4 regions of the Agarivorans aestuarii genome follow, and region 3 is predicted to be linked to each of the others. Evidence: predicted binding sites of a transcription regulator. Region 3 holds the regulator's gene; each other region holds the start of a gene.

What was found. The regulator sigma-54, encoded in region 3, starts transcription at its own class of promoters, with help from an activator protein. The targets are predictions, from matches to a motif close to GTTGGCACGNNNNTNGNNT.
Region 1: the regulator sigma-54 is predicted to act here: its motif matches at 3,723-3,741, upstream of flgF (flagellar basal-body rod protein FlgF).
Region 2: the regulator sigma-54 is predicted to act here: its motif matches at 2,134-2,152, upstream of K5609_RS08360 (nucleobase:cation symporter-2 family protein).
Region 4: the regulator sigma-54 is predicted to act here: its motif matches at 4,166-4,184, upstream of K5609_RS04750 (PEP-CTERM sorting domain-containing protein).

Annotation. Positions count from the first base shown of each region.
Region 1 is NZ_AP023033.1:2,804,137-2,809,729, forward strand. Features, by position in the region: gene flgJ (flagellar assembly peptidoglycan hydrolase FlgJ) at 1-298, opposite strand, end outside; gene K5609_RS13020 (flagellar basal body P-ring protein FlgI) at 306-1,406, opposite strand; gene flgH (flagellar basal body L-ring protein FlgH) at 1,431-2,105, opposite strand; gene flgG (flagellar basal-body rod protein FlgG) at 2,132-2,920, opposite strand; gene flgF (flagellar basal-body rod protein FlgF) at 2,937-3,683, opposite strand; gene flgE (flagellar hook protein FlgE) at 3,838-5,175, opposite strand; gene K5609_RS13045 (flagellar hook assembly protein FlgD) at 5,208-5,593, opposite strand, start outside.
Region 2 is NZ_AP023033.1:1,785,641-1,791,233, reverse strand. Features, by position in the region: gene K5609_RS08365 (hypothetical protein) at 1-489, opposite strand, end outside; gene K5609_RS08360 (nucleobase:cation symporter-2 family protein) at 682-2,070, opposite strand; gene K5609_RS08355 (BMP family ABC transporter substrate-binding protein) at 2,481-3,560, shown strand; gene K5609_RS08350 (isopenicillin N synthase family dioxygenase) at 3,622-4,578, shown strand; gene xdhA (xanthine dehydrogenase small subunit) at 4,642-5,593, shown strand, end outside.
Region 3 is NZ_AP023033.1:751,802-757,394, reverse strand. Features, by position in the region: gene K5609_RS03550 (KpsF/GutQ family sugar-phosphate isomerase) at 1-349, shown strand, start outside; gene kdsC (3-deoxy-manno-octulosonate-8-phosphatase KdsC) at 349-900, shown strand; gene lptC (LPS export ABC transporter periplasmic protein LptC) at 897-1,454, shown strand; gene lptA (lipopolysaccharide transport periplasmic protein LptA) at 1,480-1,959, shown strand; gene lptB (LPS export ABC transporter ATP-binding protein) at 1,959-2,684, shown strand; gene K5609_RS03525 (RNA polymerase factor sigma-54) at 2,738-4,237, shown strand; gene hpf (ribosome hibernation promoting factor) at 4,262-4,549, shown strand; gene ptsN (PTS IIA-like nitrogen regulatory protein PtsN) at 4,558-5,001, shown strand; gene rapZ (RNase adapter RapZ) at 5,028-5,593, shown strand, end outside.
Region 4 is NZ_AP023033.1:1,016,456-1,022,048, forward strand. Features, by position in the region: gene K5609_RS04725 (3-oxoacyl-ACP synthase III family protein) at 1-79, shown strand, start outside; gene K5609_RS04730 (SDR family NAD(P)-dependent oxidoreductase) at 295-984, shown strand; gene K5609_RS04735 (MFS transporter) at 987-2,165, opposite strand; gene K5609_RS04740 (PA3496 family putative envelope integrity protein) at 2,487-2,660, shown strand; gene K5609_RS04745 (DUF2750 domain-containing protein) at 2,836-3,186, opposite strand; gene K5609_RS04750 (PEP-CTERM sorting domain-containing protein) at 3,441-4,118, opposite strand; gene K5609_RS04755 (DEAD/DEAH box helicase) at 4,697-5,593, opposite strand, start outside.

The DNA of each region.
Region 1 (5,593 bases), 2.1 Mb from region 3:
CAAGCTGAGCAACAATTAGATCGGCAAGCCCTAAAGCACCAGAAGAAGATAATTCAAGTGCCATTTGGTTATCATGCATGTCTCGGTAAGTTTGGGTGTGGCGATTATTTAACGGCGTGTCACTTTCAAACAACTCATTGCTCTTACGCATCTGTTTCATCAACATCTGCATAAACAAAGACTCAAACTGACTAGCAACTTGTTTAAGTGCCTTGTTCGGATCTTTTTGAGCAGCACTTCTTAGCTCATCTAAACTGGCTAAGTCATGGTAGTTTGCTGATTGTTTGACTGCGTCCATTGCCATCTTAAATCACCAACAACTCGCCCTGAATAGCGCCAGCTTGCTTTAGCGCTTCTAGGATAGAGACCAAATCACCAGGAGCAACCCCTACCTGATTAACCGCCCGCACTAAATCATCAAGCGATGCGCCGGGGTTAAAGTTAAACATTCTCGAATCTTCTTGAGTCGCTTCAATCGTGCTAACGGTAGTTTCAACTGTTTCGCCATCAGAAAATGGATTGGGCTGGGAAATAAGCGGTGTTTCAGAAATTTTGACAGTTAAACCACCATGGGTAATTGCGGCAGGTAATAGCCGAACATCTTTACCAATCACAATGGTACCAGTACGCGAGTTAACGATAATTTTGGCAGACTCTGAAGCCGGCTCGAAGGTTAAGTTTTCTAAGGTAGATAAGTAAGCAACACGCTGGCCAGGGTCTCGTGGGGCAAATACTTGTACCGATGCTGCATCCATAGGCGTCGCGGTATTAGGGCCTACTAAACTATTAATGGTATCGGCTAAACGCTTTGCAGTAGTGAAGTCCGAACGCTTAAGATTAAAGGTGATAGTATCGCCGTTCATAAACGGTGAAGGCACCGAGCGTTCTACAATTGCGCCGTTTGGAATGCGGCCTACGGTTGGAGTATTTGAAATAACTTTAGAGCCATCGGCTCCTTCTGCGCCAAAACCACCAACAATTAAGCTACCTTGAGCTAGCGCATATACTTCACCATCAGCACCCTTTAAAAAGGTTTGAATTAAACTGCCGCCACGTAAGCTTTTTGCTTCACCAATGGCAGAAATTGTAATATCGATGGTTTGACCCGGTTTAACAAATGCAGGCAACTCCGCGTGTACTGCAACGGGAGCAACATTCTTAATTTTTAAATTAGTACCAGGAGGAACAGTAATCCCAAAATTACGTAGCATGGTGGCAAAAGACTGCTTAGCGAAATCGCTGTTTTTCTCGCCGGTACCGGGTAAGCCCACCACCAAACCGTAACCGGTCAATTGGTTAGCCCGCACACCAGCAACATTTGCCACGTCTTTGACACGAGCAGCATTCACCGAATTCGCTACTAAACACAAACCAATGCTAAATAATACAATGCTACGTTTAAACATAAGACTACTCCTAAAAATCAGGGCTTAGAATGGCCAAGCTGGACCATTAAAGAATTTAGATAACCAACCCTGATCAGTGGTATTGGCAAAATCACCAGTGCCACCATACTGAATTCGTGCATTAGCAATGCGTAACGAGGTAATTGAGTTATCAGGTGCGACATCTTCTGGGCGAATAATCCCGGTTAAACGAATGTATTCATTACCATTGTTTAACATCAGCCATTTTTCACCGCTAATAATCAGATTGCCGTTGGCCAATACCTGTACCACGTTCACTGAAATATTACCGTTCAAGCTGTTACTTTGAGCCGCATCGGCTTCACCGGTAAAATCACTACTTTGACTTAAGCCTAGTTCTATTGGATTACCGTTAATTGTAGCCACACCGCCAGGTACTGTGATTTGGTTTAGATTTAAATTCTTATCTTTAGCCAGCTCGTTACTGGCTGATTTACTGGCTTGAGTACGCTCGGCGAGATTCACCACAATAATGTCTCCAACCCGATGGGCTTTTTTATCTGAATACAGATTATTGGCGCCATTTTCGGTAAACAACGAGCCAGTGATTCTTGCTTCTACGGCCACGTCTTCTGGATATACCGGCGCAAACTCTGGGTCATCTGGCACTACTGCCGTGTTCACGCTGGCGCAGCCAGCCATTGCCATACAGGTTGCTACTACCATTAGTTTATTCATGAGCAATCCCTCTCTCTAAACTTTGATTACAATTGCTGCGTTGCGAAGGTCAACATTTGGTCTACGGTTGAAATCACTTTTGAATTCATCTCGTAAACCCGTTGCGCTTCAATTAAGTTAACCAGCTCTTCAGTTACATTCACGTTTGATGTTTCTAAAGAGCCTTGGCGAATTGCGCCTAAGCCATTTTCCGATGCAATACCATTTTGAGGCGCACCACTGGCACCTGTTTCCAAATACAAGTTTTGGCCACGAGGCTCTAATCCAGATGGGTTAACAAAATCAGTAATGGTAATTTGGCCAATAACTTGGCTGTCGGTTTGACCTGGCAAACGAACGCTTACCTCGCCGTCTTCACCCACAGTAAAGCTTTGTGCATCTTCAGGAACTTGAATTTCTGGCTGTAATGGGTAACCCGCACCAGGCGTTACAATAGTGCCTTCATCGTTAAGACCAAATTGGCCGTTACGAGTATAAGCAGTAGTGCCATCTGGCATCAAAATCTCGAAGAAACCACGGCCATCTACCATTAAATCAAAGGCATTATCGGTGGTTTGAACATTACCTTGGTCATGGTTCTTTTGCGTGGCGATAACTTTAGCGCCAGCACCAATCATTAAGCCCGATGGCATTTTGGTGTTCTGCGAAGAACGACCACCGGGTTGGTTAATGGTTTGATATAACAAATCTTCAAATACAGCGCGGCTTTTTTTGTAACCTACTGTGCTGGCATTGGCTAAGTTATTTGATATAACCGATACGTTAGTTTGTTGGGCATCTAAGCCAGTTTTACTGATCCATAATGCGGGATGCATAATACGCTCCTTATACCTAGCTTAATCGCAACAAGCTGTTAGTGGCTTTTTCATTTTCTTCAGCAGCTTTCATCATCTTGATTTGCATCTCAAATTGACGCTGCATGCTGATCATATGTGTCATTTCTTGCACTGGGTTCACGTTACTGCCCTCCAGCGCTCCTTTCACCAATTCCACGGTAGCATCGGGCTGAAAAGGCTGGCCATTGGTGGCTCTGAACAAACCGTCGTCGCCTTTAGTTAGCTCACCAGCAAAAGGTTTACTTAGTTTAATGCGGTTAACTTCTTCCAAGGCGTCTGCAGGCGCACCTTCTGGACGAATCTCGATGGTGCCATCTTCGTTAATTTCTAGCTTTTCAACAGGTAGCGGAATAATAATTGGCGCGTCTTGATTACCTAATACAGCCTGCCCCTGCATGGTTTGTAAAACACCAGCAGCAGAAATGGTAAAGTTACCATTACGAGATAACGCTTCATTACCATCTTTATCTTGAACCGAAATCCAACCTTCTCCTTTGATCGCCACATCTAAATCTCGCCCCGTTGTCTTTAACAGACCATCGGTAAAGTTTTGAGTTGGGCGCTCGGTCATAGCAAATACGCGAGAAGGCATGCCTGGCCCAAAAGCCTGCATTGAGCGCGCATTCTCTAAGTCGGCTTTAAAGCCAGTGGTATTTGCATTTGCAAGGTTGTTACCACGTACCGCGAGCGAGTGCATATTTTGTTTTGCACCGGTCATCGATATATAAAGTAGTTGGTCCATGTCTATTTCCTACGTCAATTAGCTGACTCAGAGGAAATAAAGCAATTAGAATGCCAGAAGATAAAAGAAGAAAAACAACAAGAAAAAAACCAATTAAATCAATAAAGTAAAAAGGCAGCCAAAGCTGCCTTTTTATTCAGACCTTATCAAATCATTAACGAATTTGAATAATGGTTTGCTGTAGCGTTGAGTTAACTTCTAGGGCTCGAGAGTTAGCCTGGAAGTTACGCTGGGCGCTAATCAAATTCACTAACTGCTCAGTTAAGTTAACGTTAGCTTGCTCTAAAGAAGCCGAGTTAATTTTACCAAATGTACCCGAGTTACCTTCACCAGCAATGGCTTCACCACTTAATTGAGTTTGTTGCCATGCAGTATCGCCAATTTGCGATAAACCTTGGTTATTGGCAAATTTTGCTACCGATACTTTAGCAATGTTAGTGGTTTCCCCATTACTGTATGAAGCAACAACCAAACCGTCTGGACCAATATCGATACCTGTCAATTTACCAACGGTAGAACCATCCTGCGATAAGCTAGACACCTCAAAGGCTGAATTGTATTGAGTTGGGCCATTTAAGTTAAAGGTAATGGTTTGTGTTGGGTCTACAGAACCGGTCACAGGATCCCAAACACCACCAGGGCCGTTTGGTGGAGCCGTACCAAGAGCGACGGTTTCAATAATGGCAGGCGCAGTTGACGCTAAGGCACCGGTGTTGTCGAAAGTTAAAGTAGCAGAAGCTGGAATGTTAGGGTTAGCATTACCCGCATTAGGTGTATTAGCCGTACCGCCAGCAACATCTACAGGTTGGCCGTCAATGTATATCAACTTGTGCCAAGTATTTGCCGTGGTGTCATCTTTAATAAAGAAGGTCTCTGCGACATGCGACCCACCTTGCGAATCATACACCGTCACAGACGTAGCCGAAGTGTAAGTATTACTATCAGTTGGATCAAAATCGCCAATATCATGAGTAGTGCCACTAGAAGGCAAGTTAAAACTCATATCGACTTGGCTGGTCATAGTAGGGTTACCCACTTCAGCACTAATTTGAATCGCGTTGGTTGCTGCCATACTTACAGCAGAGGGTGTACCGCTGCTGTTCACAGTATAACCTTGCAGGTACTGACCCTGTGAGTTAACAATAAAGTTATCAGCGTTTAACTTAAAGGCACCTGCACGAGTAAATTCTCGCGTTTGGGTGGTTAAGTCTGACGCGGTAACAAAAAAGCCTTCGCCGCTAATCGCCATATCTAAGGCATTCTGGGTAAAGTTAAGACTACCTTGGTGGAATTGCTGGGCAACATCTACGGTTTTAACACCATTACCCACGGCAGTACGAGCATTTGAGAAAATCGATGTTGCATACACATCGGCAAACTCAGCACGCGACTCTTTAAAACCAATGGTGTTGACGTTAGCAATATTGTTCGCCGTTACGTCAAGATCCTTTTGCGAGGCATTGATGCCGCTTAGAGCGATATTAAATGACATCTCTCAATCTCCTATCGTTTTACTATTCTTTGTTAGGCCTTGGCTACTTCGAGAACATCGCTCATTGCAATGCCACCTAAGCCTTCTAAATTGACGACTACGCCAGATGTGCCACCCGCTAAGCTCACGCTACCTACGCTTGCATATGTTGCGGTGGGTAAACTGATCTCTTTACCGCCCTGAACACCATTAACTTTAATGTTGTACTTACCTTCCGGCATCGGATTCCCGTTAGAATCGGTGCCATCCCAAGAGAACGGCATGTTGCCACTTCCCTCACCTAAGTCGATAACCTTGACGACTTCACCCGCCGCGTTTTCGACCGAAACTTTTACATTAGTGGTAGCTGCGCCTGTCACCGCTACACCGTCAAATCCAGCGCCGCCGTTATGACCATAATCTAAAGGCACCAGCACTT
Region 2 (5,593 bases), 1.0 Mb from region 3:
GCGCTGCGTTTGCATTGCCAACAAGCGCTTGTATGCTAACTCTTGACGCAGGGCTGGCGAGCCTTCGCACCAATTATATTCCAGCGCTTGCCAAAGCGGATCCTTGAGTTCTAAACCTAGGGCTTCTATATAGCTAGCATTGGCCACCACATATTGGCTTTTGTAGGGAAGAATTACCCCACCCTGCTTAACTTGCAAGGCCATGGCTTCGTGGTAGCTAGCACACCAATGGTTAAGCAAGGCCATACAAGCAGGCGAATACCAAAATTTACCACTATCTTGTTGCAAGGTTTGCTTTTGCTGGCACGACAATACACTTTGGGCGTGTTGCCAGTCTTTAAAGCCCGCTTCTCGCGCTACATACAACAAGGCATGTTTTAGTTGTGGTGATTTGTCTTTAGCTAAATTTGCTAATGGGGAATCGGCAGTATGGCGCTGTTTAAGCAAAATTTTACTGCGAATTTTAAGTTCTTCAACGGCAGATAACATCTCTATGCTCCTAAATACTTAAGTTGTTCCCCGCAAAACAATATTCAGAATGACATACAGTGTCGTAATGATGTGTAACTAAGCATGTGCTTAAGGGTGAGTTCCTCTTGGCGGGCAGGCGCCCCTTAGCGCCTGCCCGCATTCTGCCAAAGCTAAGTTAATTATACAAGTAAACTCTAAGGCTCATTAATTCTATGATTGTTGCGTACTCGGTTTGAGTTGAGCCGCAACAGAAGATGGCTGCTCAGGTAATAACAAACTAAGCAAGATAGCCACTAAACCACCGGAAGTAACTGCTGACCCAAAGATGTTTTGAACCAATTTAGGCGCGTGTTGTAATAGGTCGGGTACCATTGTCACGCCTAAACCTACTCCAAAAGACACTGCCATAATAAGTAGTTTGCGGCGATTAAGTGTTTCGCTAGCAATAATTTTAATTCCCGCTGCCGCCACTGTACCAAACATTACCAAGGTGGCTCCGCCTAACACTGGTTTAGGAATTTGCTGTAAAACAGCGCCCAAAATAGGGAACAATCCCAGCACCACTAGTATTAACGCAATGTAATAACCGATGTACCGACTAGCTACGCCGGTTAATTGGATAACTCCATTATTTTGGCTAAAGGTGGTGTTTGGAAAAGTGTTAAAAACAGCGGCAATTAAGGAGTTAACACCGTCGGCTAGCACACCGCCACGCACCCGTTTTAGGTAGCTATCGCCTTTAATGTCTTGCTGTGAAATAGCGCAGTTAGCGGTAATATCGCCAGCCGATTCAATTGCTGTAATAAAGTAAATTAGAGCAACCGGTAAAAACGCTACCCAATCAAAACTAAAACCATATTTAAACGGAACAGGAATACTCACCCAAGGTTGCGAGCCTAGCGAAGAAAAGTCTACTTTCCCCATAAATAGCGCGATTAACATACCAGCGAGCAAGCCAATAACAATTGATGAGAGGCGCAGCCAAGGATTTGCTGAACGGTTTAAAGCAATAATAATGGCCAACACAGTGAAACCTAAACCTAGGTTTTGTAAGCTACCAAAATCGGCAGCTTTAAAGCCCCCCGCCAAATCGGTCATGCCTACTTTTATCAGCGAAATACCAATGATGGTAATCACTATTCCGGTCACCAATGGCGTGATAATTTTCTTCATCTTAACCAGCATTTGCGATAAGAAAATCTCAATAAAAGCGCCTAAAAAGCAAATACCAAATATTAGCGACAATATTTCTTCGGGACCGCCCCCTTGGCTTTTAGCAATAAAGCCTGCCGCCAATATAGAGCCTAAGAAAGCGAAACTGGTACCTTGCACACAAATCATGCCTGCGCCAACAGGGCCCAATTTTTTGGCCTGAATGAAGGTTCCAACGCCAGATACAATGAGCGCCATACTAATCAGGTAGGGAATGTGCGAGCCTAAGCCTAATACGCCGCCAATAATCAAAGTTGGCGTTATCACACCAACAAAACATGCCAATACATGTTGTAGCCCAGCGAAAAAAGCTTCTGCTACTGGAGGCCTCTCGTCTAGGTGGTACAACAGCTCTTTTGGTATCGCTTTTTCCTTATTAGCGTTCATGCTTTGCTCCCTATTATTAAGCTAAATCGCAACCAGATATTTGACCACTAGGTCAGCTTAATAACGCAAGTAACTTGCCAACTAGCATCACCTCCTCTAGTAAAACTTGGGCAAAGCCCGCTAACCACCACTTAGTAAGTAACATGCAATACACATATTCCTTACATCTACATTAAGACTCATAGGCTAAGCTAACTACACACGCTTAGCTTTGGTGCGCAGCGTTGATAAGTTGCACCAAAAAACGCCATAAATAAGCATAAGGCTGCTAACAATTAAGACATCTATTTACAACAAAACTTGTATTCACTGTGTTCTTTGACTTAAATCAAAAAACATGACCAAGTGGCCAGCTTTTTGCTACCACTAATCAAAACCCGAAACACCGAACAATTGAAACGGAGTTCTTAATGAAACTAAATAAATGGATAAGTGCCGCAGCCTTTGCTGTAACCACCTTGATAACACCAGCCAGCATGGCCGCCGACGAGCCACTAAAAGTAGGCTTTGTATATGTAGGACCAGTGGGTGACCACGGTTGGAGTTATGAGCACGACCAAGGCCGGATTGAAATGGAACAGCACTTTGGCGGTAAAGTAAGTACCACCTTTGTTGAGAATGTTCCCGAGGGCGCCGATGCAGAGCGAGTGATTACCCAATTGGCTAAATCGGGTCACGACGTCATTTTCACTACATCCTTTGGTTTTATGAACCCAACTATCAAAGCCGCTAAACGTTTTCCTAAAGTTACCTTTGAACACGCTACCGGCTACAAACGCAGCAAAAACGTGTCTACTTATGTATTGCGTACCTACGAGGGCCGCTATGTGTCTGGCGTAGCCGCTGGCATGACGACCAAAACCAATGTGATTGGTTACATTGCCTCGTTCCCTATTCCGGAGGTGATCCGCGATATTAACTCGGTGTACTTAGGCGCGAAAAGCGTAAACCCTGATGTGCAAATTAAGATTGTGTGGGTAAATACGTGGTACGACCCAGGTAAAGAAGCAGACGCAGCCAACGCCTTAATGGACCAAGGTGTCGACATTATTTTGCAACACACCGACAGCCCAGCCCCACTTATTGCTGCCGAGAAGCGCGGCGTAATGGGCATTGGTCAAGCGTCAGATATGAGTCAATTTGCTCCTACTGCCCACATGTTCTCGGTTCGTGATGTATGGGCACCCCACTACATTCGCACCGTAGAAGAAGTATTAGCAGATTCGTGGAAGCCAGAAGATTACTGGGGTGGTTTTGCAGAAGACATTCTACAAATTGTTTCAGTTAACCCAGCCTTACCCGGCGACGTAAAAACCGCCATTAGCGAAACCGAAGCCAAGATTAAATCAGGTGAATTTCATCCCTTTACTGGCCCTATGAAAGATAACAGCGGCAAAGAGGTGATCCCAGCGGGTAAAACACTTAACGACCAAGAGCTAGCTGGCGTGATGTGGTACGTAGAAGGCATCGACGCAACGATTCCTAAATAAACCTAGACCCTAAGTCCTAAATAAGTGCCCAGCTAAGCTGGGCCTTTACTGCGAGAATGAGATGAATTTAGCCCTACCCATTATTGATATATCGTCATTAGATCATAGCGATAGCCAGCACTGGCAAGAAGCAATTCAAGCCATAGATTCTGCCTGTCGTGACAAGGGCTTTTTTTATGTGACCGGTCATGGCATTCCTGCTGAGCAATTTGCAGCAATGCAAGACATGGCTGCTAAATTCTTTGCACTTAGTGAACAAGAAAAACAAAAGATCAATATTCAGCACTCGGCCAACCATCGCGGTTGGGGACAAGTAAGTGCTGAACAGCTAGACCCAAACGGACCTAAAGACTGCAAAGAAACCTTTGATATGGCTTTAGACCTTAGCCCCTATCATCCACAGGTAGCCCGTTTTCCTCAGCTTTATGGGCCGAACCAGTATCCAAATCTTGACGGCTTCATCCAACTTTTGCAGCAACATTACGAACTCACCTTACAAGTTGGCCTCAAAATACTTAAGGCCATGGCTTTAGCCTTGGGCCAAAGCGAAGACTTTTTTAGCAAGCATTTTACCTGCCCGATTAGTGTGCTGCGCTTAATTCATTATCCGCCTCAGCAACAAAATGATAACGGCGCTGGCGCACACACAGACTATGGCTGCATTACCTTGTTGTATCAGGATAAAACCGGCGGACTACAGGTACAAGATCGCAATCAACAGTGGTTAGATGCGCCACCGGTGGAGAATAGTTTTGTGGTGAATATTGGCGACTTAATGCAACGTTGGACCAACGGCCGATACAAGTCGACGCCGCACAGAGTACTTAGTCCAAAACAGCAAACTACTCGCTTTTCAATGCCATTTTTTGTAGAGCCAGACTTTGATACTCCGGTGAATACTCTCGCGAGCTGTTTAGCGCCTGGAGAACAAAGTCAGTATCCCGAGATTAGTGCTGGCGAATGGATATTATCGCGCTTTGCCGATACTTACGCTTATAGAAACGATCAGCAAGAATAAAAAATTTGGCCAAAAAGCTGACCAAATAGTCAGCTTAATGACCACGCAATTTCCGGAGCAATCATGTTACAACTTATGATTAACGACCAAGCTATCACCTTAAGCCAACAGGCGGCAGATACCATGCTGCTTAGCTTTTTACGCGAACGACAAGGTCTAGTGGGCAGTAAAGAAGGTTGCGCCAGCGGTGATTGCGGTGCATGTACAGTAGTAATGGTGAGCCAAGATCATCAACAGCAGCTAAGCTACAAGCAAATTAACAGCTGCATTACGCCACTGCATTCTTTGCACGGTAAACAAATCATTACCGTTGAGTACCTAAAGCAAGGCCAAGAGCTACATCCCGTTCAACAAGCCATAGTAGATAAACATGGCAGCCAATGCGGTTTTTGTACGCCTGGTTTTGTAATGTCTTTATATGCCTTATCTCGTCAAACAACTAAACCCGAACACCCCGAGGAATTTTTAGCTGGCAACTTGTGCCGTTGCACTGGCTATGGGCCACTTATCGAAGCGGCTAAGCAAGTAGCAACAGCTCCAGCGGCCAAGGATCATATCCAAGAAAATGAGTCCGCCGTGCAATACTGGATGGGGCAATGTGACAAGCTAGAAAGCGACCACTACTGGCAACCTACTAGTCGCAGTGAGTTAGCCAGCATTCGCGCAAAACACCCTCACGCCAAATGGATAGGCGGCGGTACCGATTTAGCATTAGAAGTTACTCAACAGTATCAACGCATTGATGAAATTATCGACTTAACCGCCCTTCCTGAGCTCACAGGCATCGAGCGCACCAACAATGGTTGGCGCATAGGGGCGGCAGTGCCTTTAGATAAAGTTCACGCATTTATGGCGCAGCACTACCCCACTACCGACGAAATCTTTGCTCGCTTGGGCAGTATTACCATTCGCCACCGCGCTACCCTTGGTGGCAGTTTAGGCAATGCCTCACCCATTGGTGACATAGCTCCATTGCTAATTAGCCTAAACGGCAAAATTGAAGTAGATGATGGCG
Region 3 (5,593 bases):
GGAACAAATCCCACTGGTAACAGTCGAACAAACTATTCGCGAAGCCTTATTTGAAATTACCGCCAAAGGCTTAGGCATGGTGGGCGTACTTAACGCCGAGCAACAACTAGCCGGTATTTTTACCGATGGAGATTTACGCCGTATTCTTGATCAACGCATCGACATTCACGACACCCCAATAGGCCAAGTGATGACCGAAAACCCCAAGGTGATAGAAGATACTTGGCTAGCTTTCGATGCCTTAAAACTGATGAAGGCTAAATCAATCAATGGCTTGTTTGTGCTCAAGGACAACACTGTAGTCGGTGCGTTTAATATGCATACCTTGTTGCAAGCTGGAGTTTATTAGTGAGCATTAACACACCTTATGGCGAAGTAAGCCAAAGCAACTTTGATGCAGCGTCGAAGATTAAACTGTTAGTGTGCGATGTAGATGGCGTGTTCTCCGATGGCCGCATTTACATGGGTAACGACGGCGAAGAACTAAAAGCTTTTCATACTCACGACGGCTTTGGCATTAAAGCACTGCTTAATATTGGTATCGAAGTCGCCATTATTACCGGCCGCCAATCTAATATTGTGCAGCATCGTATGCAGGCTTTAGGCATTACTCGCATTTATCAAGGTCAACAAGACAAACTGGTGGCCTACCAACAAATGCTGGAGCAACTGTCATTACGCCCTGAAGAAGTCGCCTATATTGGCGATGACGTGGTAGACACTCCAGTGATGCGCGCCTGTGGTTTAGGTGTGGCAGTACAAGACGCCCATCCATTGTGTAAACAAAGCGCCCACTTTATTACCCAAACCCGCGGCGGCTTTGGCGCGGTGCGAGAGCTTTGTGATTTACTATTACAAGCCAAAGGCGAGTTGGATAATGCTCAAGGTATGAGCGTATGAATCGCCCCACTTGGTTTTTTGCTAGCCTATTTGTGCTGGCCTTGGTGCTGTGGCAACTCAGCCCCTCAGAAACAGAGCAGTTAAGTGCCAAGCGTGAAGCGAGCAAACCAAACTTTGTTGCAGAAAAACTCTACAGCGTAAGCTTTGGCGAGAACGGTAGCCCACGCTATCGTATCTACGCTGAGGAAATGGAGTTTTTTGAACAACTTAAGCACACTACTTTTGCTCAACCCAAGATCCTAGTGTACCCAGATCCTAGCCAACCTGTATGGCAAATTGTGGCCGATCACGCTACAGTACAGCAGCAGCAAAACGTCATTTTAAATGACAATGTAGTAATTAAAAATTTGAGTCGAGGCGAGTATGTTCGCGACTTAATAACCGAAAGATTGGAGATCGATCTGCAAACAGAAACCATGAGCAGCGATCAACCTGTTACCGTATATGGCCCTTCATACGAACTGTATGGGGTTGGCATGGACGGTGATTTAGCCAACGAAATAGTGACTTTATTAGATGATATCGAAGCGGTTTACCACAATCCACAAGAGTAAGTTAGCCCTTGCCGCTAGCTTGTTTATGCTTTCTTGGGGTTCACAAGCACTAGAAGACGACTTCAATAAACAAATTATTGTTGATGCTGACCGTCAACAGGTCAACATCAAAGAAAACCGAGTAACTTTTTATAATAATGTAGTGGTTACTCAAGGTTCGATAAAAATGCATGCCGAAGAACTGAGTGTTATTGGCAGTGAAGAAAAAGGTAGTGAAGTGATGATCGCCAAAGGCGAGCCTGCTACTTTTTATCAGTTACTTGATAGTGGCAAACCAATCGAAGCAGAGGCTAACGAAGTGCGTTACGACTTAAAAACCCAAACGCTAACACTCACTACCAATGCCCAACTCAAACAAGAAGAGAGCTTGGTAAAAGGTAACATGATCAAATACAGCATCAATAAACAAGAAATGGTGGCACAAGGTGACGAAAATAGCCGTGTAACCACCATTTTCCAGCCTCAGCAGCTTGAAGAGCTTACGCCCAAGGAAGACCAGCAATAATGAGTACCCTAATTGCTGAAAACTTAGCTAAGGCCTACAAAGGTCGCAAGGTAGTCAAAAACGTAAGTTTAAATGTAGAAACAGGCAAAATTGTCGGTTTACTGGGGCCAAATGGTGCCGGTAAAACCACCACTTTCTATATGGTGGTGGGTTTAGTGCCACGCGACCAGGGTCGAATTCTCATCGACGATGATGATATATCTAGCACAGCGATGCACACTCGCGCACGTAAAGGCATTGGCTACCTTCCACAGGAAGCCTCTATTTTCCGCCGTTTATCGGTTGAGAAGAACATCCTTGCGGTGTTAGAAACCCGTAAAGACTTAGATAAAGAGCAGCAGATAGGTGCACTAGATGACCTATTAGAAGAGTTTCATATTGGTCATATTCGTAAAAATCTCGGCATGAGCTTGTCGGGCGGTGAACGTCGAAGAGTCGAGATTGCCCGTGCGCTCGCGGCTGCGCCTAAGTTTATTTTGCTTGACGAACCCTTCGCTGGGGTAGATCCTATTTCTGTTATCGATATTAAAAAGATCATTGAACACCTACGTGATCGCGGTCTAGGTGTACTCATTACCGACCACAATGTTAGAGAAACTCTCGATGTTTGTGAGCATGCCTATATCGTTAGCCAAGGCGAATTGATAGCCTCAGGAAAACCAAAAGAAATTCTTGAAAACGAGCATGTGAAACGAGTTTATCTCGGTGAGCAATTCAAGCTATAGTTAAAGTAGTAAGTTTTCAAAAAGACAATAAGAAGAAGGAACAGCGGTAGTTAATGAAAGCATCTTTGCAGTTGCGTCTTGGTCAGCAGTTAACCATGACCCCCCAGTTACAACAGGCCATTCGCTTACTCCAGCTTTCAACGCTGGATTTGCAGCAAGAGATTCAAGAGGCTCTGGAAAGTAACCCTCTACTTGAGGCGGATGAGTCTCACGCGAGTGATGGTGACGCAACTGACGCGAAATCAGCCAATGAGAAATCTACCGAAGCTGAATCCACAGCGGATATAGACAATAGTCAAATTGAAGCTGGCGATGCCATTAACCAAGAAACCGTCTCCGATGACCTACCGGTTGATTCCACTTGGGATGATATCTACAGCGCCAGTTCAGCCCCAGCTAGCTCTTCTAGCGGCGCGGTGAGCGATGACAACGACATGGTGTTTCAAGGCGAAACTGTCGACTCACTACAAGACCACTTATTGTGGCAAATGCAACTCACGCCATTTAGTGAAGTGGACCAAGCCATTGCCTTAGCCATCATTGATGCTGTCGACGCATCAGGTTACCTCACTCAAGATTGTGAGCAACTACTCGAAGGCCTACGTTCAAGCGCCAATAACGACTTAGACGTAGAGCTAGATGAAGTAGAAGCGGTACTAAAACGCATTCAGCACTTTGACCCTGTTGGCATTGCCGCCCGCTCCCTGCAAGAATGCCTACTAATTCAACTAAGTCGCTTTGCCGAAGATACCCCATGGTTAGTTGAAGCCAAAGATGTAGTATCAAACCACATTGATGTTTTGGCCAATCGTGACTTTCGCTTACTGGCCCGTAAAACCAAGCTTAAAGAAGATCAATTGCGCGAAGTTATGCGCTTGATTCATACCTTAGAGCCGCGCCCAGGCAATGCAGTAGAGCCTAATCAAGCACAATATGTGATTCCCGATGTATCGGTAGTCAAGCGACAAGGCCGTTGGGTAGTTGAACTCAACCCAGATGCAATGCCTAAACTACGGGTAAACTCTCACTATGCTTCATTAAGTAAAACCTCTAATGCCACCGATACCCAGTTTATCCGTAGCCATTTACAAGAAGCCAAGTGGTTTATTAAAAGTATTGAAAGCCGTAACGAAACCCTACTAAAAGTATCCAACTGCATTGTTCACCACCAACAAGCATTTTTTGAATATGGCGAAGAAGCCATGAAACCAATGGTATTGAACGATGTTGCCGAAGCCGTAGAAATGCATGAATCGACCATTTCTCGGGTAACCACCCAAAAATTCATGCATACACCTCGCGGCATCTTCGAGCTTAAATATTTCTTTTCTAGCCATGTGGCTACCGATGGTGGTGGTGAATGCTCATCAACAGCCATTCGTGCATTAATTAAGAAACTGGTAGCTGCCGAAAATACCAGTAAACCACTTAGCGATAGCAAAATTGCTGATATTTTGGCAGATCAGGGGATCAAGGTGGCAAGACGTACGATTGCTAAATATCGTGAGTCTTTAGCAATTCCACCTTCTAACCAACGTAAGAGCCTTATCTAAGGCCAATAAAAGGGGAAGATATCTATGCAAATTAACCTTACTGGACACCACGTAGAAATAACTGAGTCTTTGAAAGAATATGTCCACACCAAGTTTGCCAAACTCACCCGACGATTCGATCAGATTAACAATGTTCACGTCATTTTAAACGTAGAAAAACTGAACCAAATTGCTGAAGCAACATTGCACCTTAACGGCGGCGAATTATTTGCAACCTCTGAGCATTCTGACATGTATGCCGCCATCGACAGTCTGATTGACAAGCTTGACCGCCAAGTCATCAAACATAAAGAAAAACTCAACAAACGTTAATCACCCCAATGCAACTAAATAAAGTACTTAGCTTGAACTGCACTCTCAGTGCAGTTCAATGCTCTTCAAAAAAGCGCGCCCTAGAAATAGTCAGCGAATTGGCTGCTAAACAGCTTGATACCACCACCCAATGCATTTTCGAAAGCTTGTTAAGTCGAGAAAAAATGGGCAGTACTGGTATTGGCCAAGGCATCGCTATTCCTCACGGTCGTATCGATAACCAACATCAAGCCACTGCGGTTTTCTTACGCTGCGATCCACCCATTTCTTTCGATGCTATTGATAATAAACCAGTAGATTTGGTTTTTGCGCTACTGGTTCCCGAAGATCAATGTAAGCAGCATCTTAATACTCTTGCTCAAGTAGCTGAAAAACTTAACGATAAGCAGGTATGTAAACAACTTCGTTGCGCACAAAGTGATGACGAATTGTACGACATCATGGTAGCCTAATACTCTAATCAGCCTTAGGGATTATCATGGAACTGATCATCGTTAGTGGGCGCTCGGGTTCAGGAAAAACCGTCGCCTTAAGAGTATTAGAAGATCTTGGCTACTACTGCGTCGATAATTTGCCAGTAGTACTATGGCAATCGCTCATCGATAACTTAACAAAGACCTATAGCAAAGTTGCTATTAGTATCGATATTCGTAACCTCCCTGATGAACTTTCTCCAGTTGGGCAGCTCATTCGAGATGCCAGTCCCGATGTGAACTTACTGAGCATCTTTTTGGATGCAAAAGACGAAGCGCTGATCCGCCGTTACAGTGAAACACGCCGAGTTCACCCACTTAGTCGAAGCGACTTATCCTTAGCTGAAGCTATAGAATCAGAGACCGAGCTATTAGCGCCTATTTCTAGAAATGCAGATTTACGCATCGATACCTCACGTTTATCGGTGCACGAGCTAAGTGGCTTGATTCGCTCGCGGGTTACCGGCGATCAGCAACAACAGTTGATTTTGGTCTTTGAGTCTTTTGGCTTTAAGAATGGCGTGCCTAACGATGCCGACTACATGTTTGATGCGCGTTTTTTGCCTAACCC
Region 4 (5,593 bases), 260 kb from region 3:
GGAGCCCGGCGATCAAGTTTTGGTACTCGGTGCCGAAGCCACCAAATACCTGTACGGCGGTTTTATTTATCAGCATTAGTGTTTATTGCTGATTTTTACTGTGAGTTCGCGCAGTACTTGTCGCCTTTTTCTTCGAGTAAAAGGCACACTCTTTCATTATGTTTCACTCACTTTTGAAGTGCTTCTATCTTTGCCAATTTAACTCAATCTCACAGCTAGATTGCTCTTTACTAAGGGTAAGATTAAGCATTGTGAGAATCAGTTGATTTTACGGCATTTGAGGGTGGGCAGAGTATGCAAGTAGCAGGTAAATGGGCCTTAGTGACTGGGGCAAGTCGAGGCGTGGGATTACGCATTGCCAAAGCATTAGCAGCTAAAGGTGCTAAAGTGATTGTGCATAGCCGAAGCGTGAATGCATCGCAACACGTGGTGGATGAAATTACCCGCCAACAAGGTTTTGCTGTTGCTATCGAGGCTGAGCTCTCCAATCCGCAAGCGGTGGCAAGCTTGGTGGCTCAAGTCAATCAGCTGAGCGGCCATTCTTTGTCGGTGTTATATAACAATGCGGCAATTATGACCCCTTGGCGAGAAGATGCAGTGGTTCCAGCCGAGGACTACGCTTTAAGTTTTCAAGTTAACTGTATTGCACCAGCAGCCTTGTGTGATGCCTTTTTGCCGCAAATGAAGCAGCAAGGTGAGGGGCGCATTATTAATGTTACCTCTGGCATTGCCGACCAACCTCAGCTTATGGCGTATAGCTGTTCCAAAGCAGCATTAGATCGTTATGTGCGCGACATGCTGCCTAGCTTAGCAGGCAGCGGAGTATTGATGAACTTAATGGATCCTGGCTGGTTGCAGACCGACTTAGGCGGAGAGCAAGCGCCTAATCATCCCGATTCGGTAATACCGGGCGCTTTGGTCCCTGTTTTACTAGCGGATGATGCAGGTAGTGGCCAGCTCTACTGCGCTCAGGATTACCGTTAAGCTCAAACTCCCAGCGTAGGCGGTAGGTGGCCGCGGCCCGCTTTTTCTTTGCTGGCCGCTATCAGCATATACACGCTAGTGCTAGCCAGTACCAAAGCAATATACAAGGGCAGTGTAAGCGCTACGCTTTGAACTGAGCCTGCCAACAAAGGGCCACAAATTGAGCCAATGCTGTAGCTAATTAGCATTAGCTCTGTGATGGCGACAATTTTCTCCGCCGGCACATTTACACAAGCTTGAGATATCGCGATTGGGTAAATAGAAAACGCCGCCCCCCCTAATATAAACAAGCTTAACCACATGGCTAACCAAGAGTTAGCCATGGCAATCGACAAGGCTGCTAGTACGCCAATGGCTGCAGCAAAAGCTTGTAGCAAGGTTTTGTTTAAGCGTGCCGACAAATAGCTACTTAAGGGCTGAACCAACATTCCGCCAAGCACTAAACTCGCCATTAACACTCCTACCTTGCTGCTCCACTGGCTTGAGTTACTCAAATAGCTAGGCATTAGTCCATAAATAGGTCCCAACACCAAGCCCGAGACAATACAGCCAATAAAGGCGGGTTTACTCAAGCTTGAAAGCTCTTTGATAGATACCGCGCTATGTAACACCTGGTGGGGTTTGACTGCGCGAGTAAACAGTGGTGCCAAAATAGCTAAAGCCAGCAATGTCGCGATGCTTAAAAAGGGCACCGAGCCCACTATACCGATAGGCTCAATCAGCAATTGGCCAAGCGCGCTGCCGGCATACAGAGTTAACATGTAAATGCCTAAACGAGCGGCCCGTTGTTTGTCGTCATTCACGAGTAATAGCCATGATTCAACCACCACAAAAATCCCTGCGGTTACTGCGCCAGCCACTAGGCGCAAAGCTAGCCACGCGCCCGCATAGGGAAGCATGAACATTAGCAATACCGTGGCGAGCAATACTACTAAACAAATAATGAAGGCCATCCGATGGCCAATGACTGCGATTAAGCGTTGTGCTTGTAAGGCGCCAAGTAACAAACCTGTGTAATACGCACTCGCCAACCATGCACTTAACGACAGTGGTAGAGCTAAGGCTGTTAAGGCCAGTGGTAATAGGCTCATTAGGTAGCCTGAGGCTACCGCAAATAAGCCCAAGCCTAACAATGGGCTAAGGATCCCTGAGCTGGGCTGGTGTGCAGAATTGTTTAACATGGCGTACCTACAAACACGAATAATAGACAGTGCTTTATCCAAAGCCGCGCGATAATGTCAGTAAGTTCACTTACGTTGAAACAAAGAATTTTTGTGGTAACGATAAGAAAGTTTTTCTAGGTGGATAAATAACGGTTTGTGTATTTAATTTGTTGTTTATTAACGGTTATTTTTCTATTGGGTGATTTTGGTTAGCTGTGAAATAGATTGACGAAAGTAGGATTTTTTAGCACATTTAAATGGCGAAAAAAGCTCAGCTTAGCTAACTTTTTGTCGCGCAATATAGCCTGTAATATTTTTAGTTAAATTAGGTTACCAGCGATGAGATTTTCAAGATTTGATGATATTGATGAGTGGGAAGAAGAAGATAAAGCCGCTCAGATTAAACACTCTAAAAAAGCCAAAAATAGTTCGCGTACTCGGCGCAGAATAGACGAGTATCATGAGCAAAAACAGTTGGCTTCGTATTTAACGGATTTCAGCTCATTTTCTTAAAGGTGAATAACTGCTAGACAAGTAAGCTAGGTAATCCAAGTGCCTAGGGTAGGTTGAACTTTCCCGCCGATTTTTGCAGTGGCTAAAATGATTTTTACTCGAAGAATTTAACCACTAAAGGTTAACGGACCACAATAAAAAAACGCCACTGATTGAGTGGCGTTTTTGTTTCGACTTAGGCGTCGTCTGCGGCGAGCTGCTTGGCTAGAGCAAAAGCTTCAATTTCGTCACCCACTAAGTTTTCATCCAAATCTATCGCCACCAAGACTTTGTCTTCATCTAGGCTTGGTAACCATTCTTCAAAAAACTCTTCAAGTTTAACGGCTACTGGCTGATAGCTCGCCCAATCCTCAATACATAGCGCTTGCGCATTGGCTTGCTTAGAAAATAGCGGCATTACGTCGGTAGCTTCAAACTCGATGGAATCCACCACAACAAACTCATCATCGGCGCTGAGTACCCAAAGCTCTCCAGCGGCAATTACTGCTTGACTAAAGGCTGATAGATTTGTTTCTGAAGTAGACATGTGTTGCTCCGTAGTTGTTAGCTCGCGATAGTTGCGCATATTAAACTTATACGCAAGCAATATAGCTCAAAGATGTCATATAGGAAGTGCTAATAAACGACTTGAGTATGAAGGTTTAGTGAAGGGAAGCTTAGGTATCTTGGTGTGAGCAATGAGTGGAGAGCTGTGTTAAATGAAGTAGGCAATTAAAACTGCTAATAGATGGCAAATCTAAGAGCTAAGCCACTTAGAATGTGGCTTAGCAAATTAGTTTGTTATTTGGTTTTACGGCGGCTTGCTGCAAAGCCTAATAAACCAAGGCCTAACATTAATACGCTAGTTGGCTCAGATACCTGACTAGGCAGTACTTGTGCTTGGTTAGCGATAGTCATATCGTCAAATCCAAAAACGTCAGAAGAGTTCGTATTGCCAAAAGAGATTTTGGTGAAAGGGTTTAGTGTATCTATGATACCCCAGTAAAGTAGCGTGCCATTTGGAGCGTTAGTTGAATTGTCGACGGTATAACTGGTAGATGTGCCACTTAAAAAATCGAGGGTGATTTGTCCGCCAAAATCACCGATATCAGTGCCATAGAAGCCGAAAGCAGAAATTGCTTGTGAGAATTCGATAGTGAAGTTTTGGCTTGTTTCCCAATATTGAGATCCTGAAGTTGCGAAGCGACCGGAGCCTCCATTATCAATATCGCCTGATCCAGATAAGGTTGCCGTTCCTGCTGCACCAAAATCCGCGGTTAGCGGGCCATTGGTACCTGTAGCGAATGACTCAAAATCTTCTGTTCCCGCGCCTACTAGTGATGCAAAAAAGCTATCTTTAGCAGCGCTACTGTTTGCAGTACTCGTGCCGGGGTTAAGATCTTCCCCAAAAAAGATAACGCTAGCGTTGGCCGATGCCGAAAGTCCCAGAAGGAGAGAAGAAATTAGTATTTTTTTCATGCAGTTATTCCCTTGTATGCTATTGATTAAAAAGTTAATCGCCAGGTAAGCACTTTTCATACCAAAATATTATATATATGTAATTCAAAGGCTTGTGTTTTTCTATGAAGGGTGAAGGTAAAAAAGTGTAAAAGAAACAAACACCTATAGATAATTAATTAAACTGTCAAAAATATTAAAGTTTGAATACGGATGAACACATTTTAATTTAGTACTTAGGCATTTGGCTTAGTAAATTGTCGTTAGGGCTTAGGCTTATGGTTGTTTTTTGGCAAGCGCTCATGCTATTAAAGCACTGGCCACAGTGCCAAAAGCGCTTACACCAGTACTAGCAAATAGCCAGCCTTATGGCCAAGCAATTACAGTAATTACAAGGTGCTTTGTCACGAGGCTGCCCAGCCTAGTTGAACAACTAAAAAGAACAAATTGGTCAGCGGTAATCGCTTAGAGTCATACACAAGAATAAAATATATCAGGTAGGCAAGTTTTTAGCCGAGCGGTATAGGGCAGCTGATGAGCCGCCCTTTGTGATAAAGACAATTGGCGAAGTGCTAAAAACTACCAAAGATAGGTTTAAATCAGCGCTTCTTGCTATTAGCAGCCAAAGCTCTTTTCCGCGCCTTCTTCTTTTGAGCCGAGCGAGAATTGCGTTTGTTAGATGGTGCGGGCTGGCTTAAGTCGGGCTCAAAGCCGGGATACCATTGCTGAGGTAATCGGCGGTCCAATTGGGCTTCTAAGTCGTGCAGTAAGTGCTCGTCGTCAACACTCAACAATGTGATGGCAATGCCGCTTTGCCCTGCGCGACCAGTACGGCCAATGCGGTGGGTATAGTCTTCGTTTTTGTAAGGTAGCTCTAGGTTGATAACACAGGGCATATTTTCGATATCTATCCCCCGAGCCGCTACATCAGTTGCGACCAAGAGGCGTATTTCGGAAGCCTTAAATTTAACTAAATTTTGCTCGCGTGCGCTTTGACTTAAATCTCCGTGCAGGGCCGAAGCATTGATCCCTTGTTGAATCAGCTGTTTTACCAGTTTATCGACACCCTGTTTGGTGCGACAAAATACCAGAGCCTGTTGCCACTGCGCTTGCTTAATGATTTGGCAAAGCAATGCGGCTTTTTTATCTTGGTCGACGTTGTAAACGCGCTCTTCTATTTTTACTGCCTTGCTATGGGCTTTAGCAACGTCTAGTTGTTTGGCTTGGTTTAACCAAGGTTTGGCAAAACGATAAATGCTGGCATCTAACGTTGCCGAGAACAACATGGTTTGGCGCTGTTGTGGTAAGCGCTTTAGCAAGGCGCTTAACTCATCTTTAAAGCCAAGGTCGAGCATGCGATCGGCTTCGTCTATCACTAAATACTGTAAGTGCTTTAAGTCACAGGAACCGCGTTTTAAGTGATCTAAGATTCGGCCTGGCGTAGCTACCACAATATGGCAAGGCTGCTTAAGTGCTAGCTGCTGCTTGTCTATGCT